2 regions of the Paenibacillus sp. FSL R10-2788 genome follow, and region 2 is predicted to be linked to the other one. Evidence: riboswitches for the same ligand, from Rfam matches in the RefSeq annotation. Region 2 holds a riboswitch; the other holds the start of a gene.
What was found. A riboswitch is a leader RNA that binds a small molecule or an ion and turns the genes downstream of it on or off. The one in region 2 is predicted to bind preQ1.
Positions count from the first base shown of each region.

Region 1: another riboswitch for preQ1. It lies ahead of NSQ50_RS05985 (queuosine precursor transporter); the one in region 2 lies ahead of queF (preQ(1) synthase).

Region 1 is NZ_JBBOQA010000001.1:1,357,896-1,365,224, forward strand. It holds gene cobS (adenosylcobinamide-GDP ribazoletransferase) at 1-660, shown strand, start outside; gene NSQ50_RS05975 (YnfA family protein) at 889-1,215, shown strand; gene NSQ50_RS05980 (methyl-accepting chemotaxis protein) at 2,154-3,842, opposite strand; PreQ1 riboswitch class I at 4,210-4,255, shown strand; gene NSQ50_RS05985 (queuosine precursor transporter) at 4,266-4,979, shown strand; gene NSQ50_RS05990 (AMP-binding protein) at 5,258-6,739, shown strand; gene NSQ50_RS05995 (thiolase family protein) at 6,736-7,329, shown strand, end outside.
Region 2 is NZ_JBBOQA010000001.1:3,700,557-3,707,885, reverse strand. It holds gene NSQ50_RS16380 (ABC transporter ATP-binding protein) at 1-88, shown strand, start outside; gene murB (UDP-N-acetylmuramate dehydrogenase) at 239-1,150, shown strand; gene NSQ50_RS16370 (hypothetical protein) at 1,214-1,549, opposite strand; PreQ1 riboswitch class I at 1,862-1,905, shown strand; gene queF (preQ(1) synthase) at 2,069-2,542, shown strand; gene queC (7-cyano-7-deazaguanine synthase QueC) at 2,572-3,234, shown strand; gene NSQ50_RS16355 (6-pyruvoyl trahydropterin synthase family protein) at 3,234-3,716, shown strand; gene queE (7-carboxy-7-deazaguanine synthase QueE) at 3,709-4,431, shown strand; gene NSQ50_RS16345 (cysteine hydrolase family protein) at 4,567-5,088, shown strand; gene NSQ50_RS16340 (VanW family protein) at 5,089-5,907, shown strand; gene NSQ50_RS16335 (zinc-dependent alcohol dehydrogenase) at 5,989-7,125, shown strand; gene NSQ50_RS16330 (DMT family transporter) at 7,268-7,329, shown strand, end outside.

The sequences.
Region 1 (7,329 bases), 2.3 Mb from region 2:
GCAGCCCTGACGGGATTGCTTTTACCTGCTTGGCCAGCTGCTGTGCTCACTCTGATTCTGTGGGTAGGCCTCACTGGCGGGTTGCATCTTGATGGCTGGATGGACAGCGCAGATGGTCTGCTCAGCTATCGGCCACGGGAGCGTGCCTTGGAGATTATGAAGGACAGCCGTGTGGGTGCGATGGGCGTACTCGCCTGCGTGCTGCTCCTGCTGTTTAAAGTTTCTTTGCTGGCAGCTCTAATCGAAGGCTACGCCTACTACGAGCTGCCGCTGCTCTTGGTACCAGCGGTCTGGAGCCGCTGGTATATGGTGCGGGCAATGGTGCGTTATCCCATTGCCCGTGGAGACGAGGGGCTGGCCGCGAACTTCGCCGGCCTTGCTTCCTCGCATGAGCGGCGCGCGCTGGCAGTCGCCGCGCTGCTCTCGCTGGCCGCCGCCGCTGCGCCACTGGCGCTCGGCGCTGGCTTAGCCGCGTGGCCGCTGCATCTGGCGGCAGCTCTGCTGCTGCCGGTCGCGGCCTTGGCCTGCGGCACCGCAGCTGCGCGGCGGATCAGCAGCCGGCTCGGCGGGCTCACCGGCGACGTGTACGGCGCGCTGAACGAGCTGCTGGAGGTTGCGCTGCTGCTAGTTTTATTGCTGCTCCAGCACAATTTAATGTGAGCTCCACGGGTGAATCTTGAGTAATTTGGTGTAGGTGGTACTACGGATGAACCTTGAGTAATTTGGTGTAAGTAGCTCCATGGGTGAACCTTGAATAGTTTGCTGTGGGTAGCACTTCGGATGAACCTTGAGTAATTTGCTGTAGGTAGCTCTACGGGTGAACCTTGAGTACAATTTGTTATGAGTAACCTTTGCGTTTTAAGGAGATTGACAGGGAAGAGGGATGACATGTTATTTGCCATTCTGCTATTTATAATTGCTGGCCTTGCTGAGATCGGTGGCGGATATTTAGTGTGGTTATGGTTGAGAGAATCAAGGCCACTTTGGTACGGCTTAGTGGGGTCCTTGATTCTGATAGCGTATGGGATTATCCCTACGTTGCAGAAATTCCCTTCCTTCGGCAGAGTGTATGCGGCTTACGGCGGGGTGTTTATCGTGCTCGCGGTCTTATGGGGATGGCTTGTAGACAAGAAGACACCAGACGTATATGACTGGGTCGGAGCAGGTATTTGTGTGATCGGTGTATCGGTCATCCTCTGGGCACCGCGACACTAAGTTGAGTGATGTTTGCTTAGCCATAAAAGCTGAATGAAAGCTGAGTAACCTAGTTTTTACTGAGTGAGTAACTTGGCTCCGGACTCAGGGGACCTTATTTGCGAAAAAAGGGTTATTTTGGAGCGTTTTCGGACACCAGAGGCGCTATTTGAACAAAATAGGCTGAGTCTGGGTTGATTATGAGGCCATAGCGTCTCTCGAGTCCGAAAAAGTAACCAAATGGCAGTTTTTCGAGTAATAGCGGCATCTGAGTCCGCAAGCCAGCGGCAAATGGCGTGATGAGTCTAAGCGAGAGCTTCGCGCAAGCTAGTGCATGTAGCTGATTCTATTGCAGTAGGTAGCATCCACGGAGGAACTTAGAGTAATTTGCAGTAGGTAGCATCCACGGAGGAACTTAGAGTAATTTGCAGTAGGTAGCACCACGGATGAACTTTAAGTAATTTGCTGTGAGTAACTTGGCTCCGGACTCAGGAGACCTTATTTGCGAAAAAAGGGTTATTTTGGAGCGTTTTCGGACACCAGAGGCGCTATTTGAACAAAAAAGGCTGAGTCTGGGTTGATTATGAGGCCATAGCGTCTCTCGAGTCCGAAAAAGCCTCCAAATGGCAGTTTTTCGAGTAATAGCGGCATCTGAGTCCGCAAGCCAGCAGCAAATGGCGTGATGAGTCTAAGCGAGAGCTTTGCGCAAGCCTAGCGCATGCAGCCGAGTCTAAGCGAGAGCTTCGCGCAAACTAGTACATGTAGCCGAGTCTAAGCGAGAGCTTCGCGCAAGCCTAGCGCAAGCCTAGCGCATGCACCCTGAGTCTAAGCGAGAGCTCCGCGCAAGCCTAGCGCATGCAGCCGAGTCTAAACGAGACCTCAGCAAGCGCTAGCGAGCCATAAACTAAAAACCCCCCTTCAACACTTTCGTGTGAACGGGGGTTTTTAGTTTACAAGCGTTAAATCTTAAATTGCTGCACAGCTTCTTGGAGTTTCTTGGCTTGCTCATACAGATGTTTTACGGTTTCTGCATGGCCTTCCAGTTCGACGCGCTGCCGCTCTGAGTTAGCAGCGAGTGTGTCCGCACTTTCTTGCGATCTTGATGTAATTTGTGCAGTTTCTTCGACGGAAGCACTGACTTCTTCTGTACTTGCCGAGATTTGCTGTGTAGCCGCAGATACGGATTGGATGCTGTGATTGATGCTTTGGATAAGGATCAAGAGGTGATTAAAGGCATCACCTGCTTCTGCTACCTTGCCGACTCCAGAGGCAACCTCAGAATTCACGTGGTTCATCTCGGTAACGGAGCGGCTCATATCTTCTTGAAGCCCAAGTAGGAAGTCACGGATCTGTTCGTTTGCGTTACGGGATTGTTCAGACAGCTTGCGTACTTCTCCCGCAACAACAGCAAAGCCGCGTCCATGCTCTCCTGCACGTGCAGCTTCGATTGAAGCATTCAGCGACAGCATTTGGATCTGTTTCGTAATTTCAGTAATGCTGTGAACGACTTCTCCGATCATTACTGAACGCTCATTCATGATTTGTAATTGATCCAGCGACTGTAGGGAAGCACGTTCAACCTGGCGCATTTGCAGCACGGCACTTTGGGCAATTTCATTACCGCCACTTGCTTCAGCGGAAGCCTCACTGATTTGCTCCGTGACTTCATTCGCTGCTGAGGCAATACTTTGAATGCCTAAATTGATTTCTTCCATTGCTCTCGAGTTATCTGATGCACTGCTAGCGATAGTCGTACTACCTTTGCCGATTTCTACTACCGATGAGCTGGAGTGATCCGCCATATCATTGAGAATCTCAACACGTTCTTTTAAAGAGTTGGAATCTGCAACGACAGTATTTGAGGTTACCAGTACATGTCCGATCATTTCTTTCAGGCGTTGGGTCATCGCTTGGAAGCTTACGGACAACTGTGCAACTTCGTCATTTCCTTTAACTGATAATTCTTCGGTGAAATCTCCCTCTGCGAGCCGGGCACTATAAGCTGCCAGTTTTGAGATTGGACGTGTTATACGCACACTCATAAACCATGCACCAGTTAGACCGATGATCAACGTCAGAAGTGTGATTCCGGCACTTGTCCATAGAATACTGTCTGTTTTTTCTTGAATGAAGCTTACGTCACTGCTTACACCGATAACCATCGTACTTCCGGGAATACCGATATAAGCTGTTTTATGTATACCATGTGCGTCGCTATATGTATCGCTTAGTCCAGTTTTTCCTTTAGAGGCTTGTTGCATTGCAGAGGATACGGTGACACTTTCTGCCCGTTGCAATTTTGCATCGTGATCTGCGGATAGAATCTCAGCTTCTTTCCCTTTCAGATTGACCAGAAAAATGGTTTCCACTCCATGTTGTTTCCTCTTTTCCTGAAAATAGAACTCGAGATTGGTGGCAGACTGATCGTTCTTATTTAGGGTTTGCTGGGCGTGCATTACGTTGAGATTCTTATATACGTCCTGAGCAGCGGCAGTAAGGATTTTGTTAATCTGTGGCATAACATAGCTGTTGAAGATATTGATGGAGATAAAGTAGAAGCTGGTGCTTAACAAAAGAGACGTGAGCAACAGAACAACAAATAATAAACGCGTGAATTTGCGACTGATCGAATGCTTGATACGAAACATATCGTTCTCTCCTTTTTTTATGGACGGTGAGGTCATTTCTTTTTTTGGTCTTCACTAGATACTCCATGCCAACTGCTGGAAATTGGCGACCCGAGATATATTCCATAGTTATGTCATATTTCTACTAAATGGATCGGGAATAAGGTGTTTGATACTATTCTATAGAATTAACCTCTGGATGAATAGTGAAAGTTTTGTCCTATAGAGCATTTTTTTCTGAAAAAAATGAATTATTGCTGACTATTTTAGATAATTGTCGAAAAAAAAGAACTAGAACTACCAATTTCATATAAAAATATTATTTTTATGGATTGTTAAGCGCTATTGTGATAGAGTATTAATGTTTTGTTCCAAAAATTTAATAATGTAAGCCGCGGTTCGTAACCATCCCGCGTAAACAAAACTAGGAGGAGTTTCAGTAATATGTTTAATTTGTTGTGGGGAGTTTTATTTGTTATTGTCAATTTTGCCTTTTTTCTACTCTGTTACCGCCTGTTCGGGAAAAGTGGAATGTATGCCTGGGTAGGTATTGCTACTGTAATTGCTAACATTCAGGTAGCTAAGACGATTGCTATGCCATTTGATATTGTGATGACACTCGGAAATACGATGTATGTCACTTTGTATATGACCAGCGATTTGCTTAATGAGAAGTACGGAAGAGCGGAAGCACGTAAAGCGGTCTGGTTTGGTTTCTTCACCTTGCTTATGACTACAGTCATTATGCAGATGGTACTAGTATTTAAGCCACAGGAGACCGATATCGCTCAGTCTTCTTTGGAGACGATTTTTGGGCTGATGCCTCGACTAGCTGTGGGTAGTCTTACTGCTTACTTCATTAGTCAGTTCCTAGATGTTCGGTTGTACTCTTGGATTCGTAAATATTACAGCACCTCAAGTCAGCTGTGGATTCGTTCCAACGGCAGTACGATGATTAGCTCCTTTGTGGATACACTTATCTTTTGCACCATTGCGTTTGCGGGCTTGTATGACTGGAATGTATGGCTTGAAATTTTGCTTACAACTTATCTAGCGAAGTTCTTACTAACCGCAGTAAGCACACCTATCTTATATATCGCCCGAACCTTTACTTTTGCTGAAGAGGGTACACCATCGATCGTTCAAAAGAAGGACTAAACAACAATACAGCCAGCGCGTACCGATCATAATCGATGCGTGCTGGCTATTTTTTTAGTTGTAAGATGGACTTAATAGTTACATGAAAATGTGTACATAAAAATAATATAAAGCTAAAATAAGCTATCATAGCAATTCTAGCGGGTTAGTCTAACAGGAGCGCCTGCGATGGCGCTTAACACATATACTTTAGTCTGGGCTGGACTTGCGGGGCAGTCCGATTGAAGAAAATGTATATAATTGGTAGTCACAGAAATTACGAACAGGTGTGATCAAGGATGAATCTAGTAGTTCCTATACTGCGTCATGCAGCACAGCAGCCCGACAGCATTGCCTTAACCCATGACCAAGCAAGTCATACCTATACAACATTAGTAGAAACGATGCGGAGAATCGCGAATGGCTTACAGCAAAAGGGTCTGAGGCATGACAAAATCGCGATTTTGTCTACGAATCGTATTGAATTTGTTGAGGTTTTCTTGGGGGCGATTTATGCGGGCTGTGTTCCCATTCCCTTAGATCCCAAATGGAGTGCTAATGAACTGCAGGTTATTATAGAGCAGTGCCAGCCGACAATGATTTTTGCCGAGCCGGAAGCCGCAAAGAATCTGGTTTTCAAGGATCAAGTAATCCAAACATTGACCTTCTCAAATGAACGAACAGGTTCCTATGATCAGTGGCTGGCTGCCTTGAAGCCGGAGGCTGAGTTGGATGAGACGAATGAATTATTATTTATTGGCTTTACTTCAGGCACAACCGGATTGCCTAAAGGTTATATGCGTACCCATTTATCATGGTTAAAAAGCTTTGAGGTCTCGAATATAGCTTTTGAATTGGAAGCTATGAAGGATGTTTTGGCACCAGGTCCATTTGTGCATTCCCTATCCTTATTCGCCGTAATGCAGAGTCTATATTGTGGAGCAACCTTTCATATCACACAAAAATTTAGTGCCACGCAGGTGTTAGAGCTGTGCCGGCAAATTCCGGGCGTGGTGCTGTTCGTCGTACCAACAATGATCGAATCCATGATGTTGCAGGCTGTACCTGGGCAGATACAGATTGATGCGATTATTAGCTCAGGTGCAAAGTGGTCGGAGTTGTCCAAGAAAAGGGGCATGGAAGTGTTTGGTGGAGCGCGCCTTTATGAATCCTACGGTTCTTCAGAAGCGAGTTATATTAGTTATTTGAATGTTCTGACCGAGCATAATCCGACCTCTGTAGGCAAACCTTATCCCGGGGTGCAAATTTCCATTCGTGATGACCAGTTCCGGGAAGTCCCTCCTGGGGAGATTGGGCAGCTATATGTGCGTAGTGATATGATATTTTTAGGCTACCATCAATTGCCGAATGAGACAGCAGCAGCTTTTAGAGAGGGATGGCTTATTTTAGAAGACTATGTTTATCAGGACGAAGCTGGTTATTTATATATGGCGGGACGTTTGAAGAATAAAATCATATCCGGAGGCCTGAACGTTTATCCAGAAGAAATAGAGAGGGTGCTAGAGTTTCTTCCGGAAATAGATGAAGTGATGGTGCTTGGCGTGCCTGACGATTACTGGGGAGAACAGCTGATAGCCCTCGTGAAGTGGAGCGGAGAGCAGCACTTATCTGTCGACGAAATTAAGAATTATTGCCGCCAGTATTTAGCAAGCTACAAAGCGCCGAAGCAGCTGCTAACCCTGGATGAATTTATCTATACAAGCAGTGGCAAAATTGCCCGGCAAGCGATGAAAGACTATGTGAAAAGAGCGATGGTATGATAGAAGCAGTAATTGTCATGGCAAAACGTACACCGATTGGCAGAATGGGTGGCTTATTAAGTACACTTGAGCCGGAAGCATTACTGGCGCCGCTTATTCAGCATATTGTAGCCGAAACGAACTTGCCTAAAAAACTGATCGATGATGTCATTATTGGGAATGTTGTGGGCCCAGGAGGTAATATTGCCCGGGTAGCTGCGCTTGAAGCGGGGCTGCCTGTTTCGGTTCCGGGAGTCACCGTGGATCGTCAGTGCGGATCTGGGCTAGAGGCAATTAATATAGCAGCAAGACTGATTCAAAGCGGCGCTGGTGAGATTTATTTAGCGGGTGGTGTCGAAAGTACGAGCCGTGCTCCATGGAAAATGGCTAAACCACAGACGTTAATGGGGGTTCCACAGCTGTATACCCGTGCACATTTTACGCCTAGCTCTTACGGTGATCCGGATATGGGAATTGCTGCAGAGAATGTAGCTAGGAAATACGGGATTTCTCGAGAAGAGCAGGATCAATATGCCTTAAAAAGCCATCAAAAGGCGGTTCATGCTCAGCAAAGTGACCGGTTTCAGCAGGAGATAGTACCTCTTCAGGTA
Region 2 (7,329 bases):
TGGAATTGAAGCGGATATCGTTCCGGATCCACGTACGGGTGTGCCACTGTGTCTTCCTTACGAGCTTGCTGCCTATAAAGCTGTGTAATTATCATCTAAAATCATACAACGAACAGGCTCCCGTCATTGACAAGGGAGCCTGTTCGTTGTTACAGTTGTGGTTGCCTACAATTTCATAATAACTCTTTAAAATAGATCAAGGACCATCATTTATACATGGTTAAAGGAGCATGAAAACATGAATATTGACAAAATTCAAGATGACCTAGAGCAGCTAATGACTGCAGGAAAAGTGAAAAGTCATGAGAATTTAAAAGATCACGTGTACACTAAAATGGGCGGCAAAGCTGATATTTTGGCTGCACCAGCTACTTATGATGAAATTCAAAAGATCGTTACATATGCAGAACAAAATGGGATAACCCTTACGGTACTTGGGAATGGCTCCAATGTGATTATCCGTGATGGAGGTGTACGTGGGATCGTTCTGCAAACGGCAGGACTGACCGAAATGGGGATTCGCGACAATCTCTTATATGCGCAATGTGGTGCCAAAATAATTGATGTTTCCAGATATGCACTTGATAAGGAGCTTACGGGTCTTGAGTTCGCCTGTGGCATTCCAGGAACAGTTGGTGGAGCGCTCTATATGAACGCAGGTGCTTATGGCGGTGAGATCAAAGATGTCCTGCATAGTGCACTAGCTATAAATAAGAACGGGCAATTGGTAACTCTGCAAGGTGATGAGCTGCAATGGGGTTACAGAAAAAGCGTGTTCGCAAGCGGTGAGTACATTGTACTTGAGGCCAAATTTGCTATGACTTCCGGTGATGTTTTAACGATCAAGGCAAAAATGGATGAACTAACTTATTTACGTGAATCGAAGCAACCGCTTGAGTATCCATCCTGTGGGAGTGTATTTAAGCGGCCTCCAGGCCGTTTTGCAGGTCAGTTAATTCAAGAGAGCGGCTTACAGGGTACAAGAATCGGCGGTGCTGAGGTATCCAAGAAGCATGCGGGATTTATTGTGAATGCAGATAATGCAACAGCCAGTGATTACATCGGGCTAATCCACCATGTAAGAGCGGCTGTGAAGGATAAATTCGGTGTAGAGCTGGAAACTGAAGTGGAGATCATTGGAGAAGAATAAATGATAAGCAAAAAGAGCCCGCAATCGCTGTGGGCTCTTTTTGCTTATCATAATCATGTTCGTTTAATCTACTGAAAGGGTGTAATTAGCTCTGTCCGTAGTTATTTCTGCCTTGCGGTCGGCTAAGTCTACGATTTGAAGACCTTCAACAGCTAAATCATAAGTGGATTGTGGCAGGGATACCAGTTCACCATCGGCGTTAAGTGTGCTGCCGAAACCTCTTAATATCAGTGCACTTCCAAGATATTCATCAATAACATCGTCTGCACTCCGGAAATCTACGGACTCTAAATTGAAATGAACTTTATCCAAATCACGAAGTTCTTTCTTTTCAATAGCGATTGTTTCATTCAAATGATTGTTAAGCCAATCCATAAGCTGCTGTATACTTTGTTCCATAAAATGCTCCCACCCTTAGCTCGAAGATTATTATGAATAAGTTACCCTTTTCTTAGGATTTGAATCCTTTTTTTTGCCGCATCTTAATTAACCATATGAATAATTCATGTCATTAAAAAGAAATCCACAATCAAATTGGCATTGGTTTTGAGCTTCCTAATCTCTACATACGCAGGTCTATCCACGTTAATCTGGAGTGATTTGCTGATCTGTATAAGGTAACAGTAAAGAGTAGAACTTGTCAGGAGCGGGCTACCCATGGTATAGTTCAAGACGCAATATGCTTTAAGAAGAAGTCTGCACTAAAGTTGTGCAGGAGAGGTTCGCGAACTCCCTCTATAAAAAACTAAGAATATATTAAACAGTACAAGCGGTTGCTGTCCTTTATCCGGACGTTGCTTCCGTTTCTTCTTAGTGGAGCCAAGTTTTCGAAATCTCGTTCTTCTTTCCATTACCGGCCAAGGCCGAAGGAAAAGAGAGGGGTTTTTTGTCGTGTCAGAAGGAAGATTGAAAGAGGAAATGCAAGAAGTTACTTTGCTTGGTAATCAGGGAACACAGTACAAGTTTGGTTATGATCCAGACATTCTGGAGGTGTTTGATAACAAACATCCCGGACGTGATTATTTTGTTAAATTCAACTGCCCTGAGTTCACTAGCTTGTGTCCTGTAACGGGTCAGCCGGATTTTGCCACGCTGTATATTTCGTATATTCCTGAACAAAAAATGGTGGAATCCAAATCATTAAAGCTGTATCTGTTTAGCTTCCGCAACCATGGTGACTTTCATGAGGACTGTGTCAACATTATTATGAATGATCTGATCTCACTGATGGATCCGCGTTACATTGAGGTATGGGGCAAGTTCACTCCGCGCGGAGGCATTTCAATTGATCCTTATTGCAACTATGGAAGACCGGGTACGAAGTATGAGGCGATGGCGGAACACCGCTTAATCAATCACGACCTCTATCCAGAAAAAGTGGACAACCGCTAAATTCCAACTTGTGATAAGGAGAGATTCATATGAACAAAAAAGCACTCGTCGTATTCAGCGGCGGACAAGATAGCACCACTTGCCTGGTTTGGGCATTGCAGCAGTATGAGGAAGTGCAGGTAGTTACCTTCAACTATAATCAACGTCATGCGGCTGAAATCGAAGTTGCAACAGAGATAGCAGCTAAGTTTAATGTGAAACAGCATATTCTTGATCTGGGGCTGCTTAATCAGCTGGCACCCAATGCACTTACCCGTCAGGATATAGATATCGTGGCTGGGGAAGGGGATGAGCTTCCAAGTACTTTCGTCGATGGACGGAATTTGTTGTTTTTATCTTTTGCCGCAATATTAGCTAAACAACTGGGGTACTCCCATATCGTCACTGGGGTTTGCCAAACGGACTTTAGCGGTTATCCGGACTGCCGTGATGTTTTTGTGAAATCATTGAATGTTACGCTGAACTTATCTATGGACTATGAGTTTGCGATCCACACTCCCCTAATGTGGCTGGATAAAAAAGAAACGTGGAAAATGGCCGATCAACTGGGGTATTTTGATTATGTTCGCGAACACACACTGACCTGTTACAACGGTATTATTGGCAGTGGCTGCGGTACTTGTCCAGCCTGTCTATTGCGTCAGCGTGGTCTTGAGCAATATGAGGCGGAGAGAATGGAGGCCGGTTCTTAATGCTTAACGAGGTTTCAGTCTGCAAAATATTTACGTTCGATGCGGCACACCAGTTAGTGGGACACAAAGGGAAATGCAGCAATCTGCACGGACATACTTATAAGCTCGAAGTAGTGCTTAAGGGCAAACCTATGGCCGCGGAAGGCCACTCGGATGAAGGCTTCGTCATTGATTTTAGCGATATCAAAATGACAGTACAACAAAGCCTTGTAGATCGTTTAGATCACGCTTTTCTTGCTATGGGAAATGAACCTGTGTTAGAGACGTTAACGAATACGGGCTCCAAAGTAGCCTTATTGTCTTTCCGCACCACAGTGGAGAATATGTCTTCATATATTGCCTACAAGCTTAAGCAAGCAGGGTTGCCTTTATACTCGGTAAAGCTATGGGAGACTCCAACCTCTTGGGCAGAGGTGCTGGCTGAAGACGTTCCGGATGAAGGGCCATCCTACCGTTTGTATGGAGGCTGTGACTGTGAGTAAGATTCCTGTAATTGAAATGTTCGGTCCAACTATTCAAGGCGAAGGTGCGGTAATTGGAGTGAAGACGATGTTTGTCCGCACCTATGGCTGCGATTATCGCTGCGGCTGGTGTGACTCCGCTTTTACTTGGGATGGTACGGCTAAGAATAAGGTTCGCATGATGGAAGCAGAAGAAATCATAAATGAATTATTGGCGTTAGCTGGAGATAATTTCGACTGTGTTACGATTTCAGGCGGTAATCCTGCCTTGATTGGTGAAGGAATGGGTACCTTCATCAGTCTGCTTCATGAGCGTGGAATAAAAGCAGCGATAGAAACTCAGGGGAGTAAATGGCAGGATTGGTTCAATGACGTGGATGTGCTGACAATCAGCCCTAAACCCCCAAGCTCAGGAATGACAACGAATTGGGAAATGTTAGATAACATCATGAGTAAGATGGAGAAACTGGGTCGTTCTACGCATAGCTTGAAGGTCGTAGTGTTTGATGATAATGATTTTGATTATGCGAAAAACGTTCACCAGCGATATCCGAATGTGCAGCTCTTTCTGCAGCCTGGTAATGATGATGTCACGGAAGAGGGCAACATTTCTGCTCGACTTCTGGGAAGGCTGGAGTGGTTGTTTAATAAAGTAATCGTGGATTCGGATATGAACAAGGTTCGTGTACTTCCACAGCTGCATGCATTGATCTGGCATAATAAGCGTGGCAAATAAAAGATTGATGAAATCGTCCGGGTATCTGCTTACAGATGCTCGGTTTTTATTTTTAACATTTGTAACTTCTAGTAGGTAGATAGTCTGTCCCAGTTTCTGGTATGATTTTGAAAAAAGCTCTTGGAGGTTATTCATTTGGAACAATCAACAGCATTATTAATTATCGATGTTCAAGAAGCCATGTTCTCCTATGAACTAAAGCTGTACGATGAAGAGGGTGTGATGGACAGGATTGTCTCCCTTCAGCAAAAAGCTCGATTAGCAGGTACTCCTATTGTGTATATTCAACATACCGAAGATGAGGAGTACACAAAAGGTACACCCACTTGGCAGATCAGTCACCGCATCACACCGCAGGAAGGCGAAGTTATCGTTGAGAAGCCTACTTGGGATGCTTTTCACCGAACGGAATTGCAAGATGAACTCCAAAAGCTCGGGATCACGAATCTGGTGATCTGTGGGATGCAAAGTGAATTCTGTCTGGATACGACAATAAGACGCGCATACAGCATGGGATATAAAAGTGTACTGGTTTCAGATGCTCATAGCACCTTTGATAATGGGGTTCTGAGTAGTAGGGAGATCGTTAAGCATCATAATGCGATAATTGGAGGTAGATTCGCCCAGTTACGAGCTGAAAGCGAGGTTCAGTTCTAGATGAATACACCCCAGGCTGCCATGAAGCCTATTCAGCGTTCTCGCCTTAGATTGTTTGCTGGCAAACGATATTTTATTTGGAAAAGATATTTGAAATGGTACACTGGACGAAGCAAAATAGCGAAGCAGCGTACGGATGAAACATTATCTTATGCAGCTATGACTCATGCTACCCCGTTATTAAGAAGTCTTCGGAATGTAGATATGGTGCTTCAATACAATAAAATTACTAACTTACGGCTGGCAATTGCGAAGCTGGATGGACTTGTTGTGCAGCCGGGGGAGACTTTTTCCTACTGGAGAAGTATTGGTAAGCCCACTAAACGAAAAGGGTATCTGGAGGGTATGGTGCTGCATTATGGTGGTTTTCATTCCGGGGTTGGAGGAGGCTTATGCCAGTTGTCTAATCTGATCTATTGGATGGCACTGCACACACCACTTACCGTTATGGAACGGCATCGTCACAGCTATGATGTATTTCCAGATGAACAACGTACACAACCTTTTGGAAGCGGGGCGACCTGTTCTTATAACTATTTGGATCTTCAATTGAAAAATAACACCGCTCAAACGTATCAACTAAAGCTCTGGCTGGACGATAGCCATTTACACGGGGAATGGAGATGCAATGAGCAGGCGCTTTATGATTATGAAGTATACGAAAGTGATCATAGGATTAGTCTAGAGCCTTGGGGCGGATATATACGCAGTAATAAGATCAGTCGAAAAGTATATACCCGATCTGGAGATCTAATTGGAGATGAAGCTGTAACTGATAATTACGCACTGATGATGTATTCTCCGCTTCTTCATGGATAAGAGGTTAGGGCTTAGGGATATAACATAGAAAGGTATGAACGTTATATCTCTAGACCATCTCCAAAGGAGCGGATTAACAGCATGAAAGCACTAACCTACCAAGGGAAGAAAAAAGTGGAAGTTAAAGAAGTAGCTGATCCGAAGCTTGAGAAAAAAGATGACATTCTTGTTCGGATTACCACTACGGCGATTTGTGGCTCGGATCTGCACATTTATAACGGAGAAATTCCAGGTATGCATGATGATTATGTTATTGGTCATGAGCCGATGGGGATTGTTGAGGAAGTGGGACCTGACGTAACTAGAGTCAAAAAAGGTGACCGAGTCATCGTCCCCTTTAATGTCGCCTGTGGGCAGTGTTTTTTCTGCCAGCATGAGATGGAGAGCCAATGCGACAATGCTAATGACGCCAAGGACACAGGCGGTTATCTTGGTTATTCCGATACTTATGGCGGTTTTGCTGGCGGACAAGCTGAATTGCTGCGGGTACCTTATGGTAATTTTGGCCCTTTTGTAGTTCCGGAGGACGCAGAAATGGAAGATGAGCGGCTTCTTTTCTTATCGGATATTGTTCCTACTGCTTGGTGGGGAGTAGAAAGCGGGGGAGTGAAGCCGGGAGATACGGTCATTGTTCTCGGCTGCGGACCCGTTGGACTGCTAACTCAAAAGTTTGCCTGGATCAAAGGAGCCTCTAGAGTCATTGCTGTTGACCATATCGGCTACCGATTGCAACATGCGAAGCTGACCAATAATGTTGAAGTTTATAATTTCGAAGAGATCAAGGACATTGGGGCTCATTTGAAGGAGATCACTCATGGGGGCGCAGATGTGGTTATTGACTGTGTGGGTCTAGATGCCAAAATATCTGCCTTGGAGAAAGTGGAAACGGTTCTGAAGCTGCAAGGGGGCTCGCTCAGTGCATTCAGAATGGCCGCGGATATCGTACGTAAATTCGGAACCATCCAGCTTGTAGGGGTCTATGGACTTAATTACAATATGTTCCCGCTGGGTCAGCTATTTGAACGAAACATCACATTAAAGATGGGACAAGCGCCGGTGATTCACTATATGCCGTTGCTGTATAAGATGATTAAAGAAAATAAATTTGATCCTACAGATATCATTACGCATCGCCTGCCAATTAGTAAAGCGGAGCATGGCTATGACGTTTTTAGTGAGAAAAAAGAAGATTGCATCAAGGTTGTTCTGAAGCCGTAGCCTTTTAAGAAGCATGAGCTTTCGTCAGAAATGACATTGCTTGTGCTTTTTTTAGTGAAATCTTATGAAAAAAGATGCATTTTTTCACGGTCTGCGTTAAATTAACATAAGTGACTTAAGATATTGAAAGGACGCGTAACATGTGAAACTTAAAAAACCGCCACTTCCGATTCCACTATTAATGTTGATAGGGATTGTGGCCAT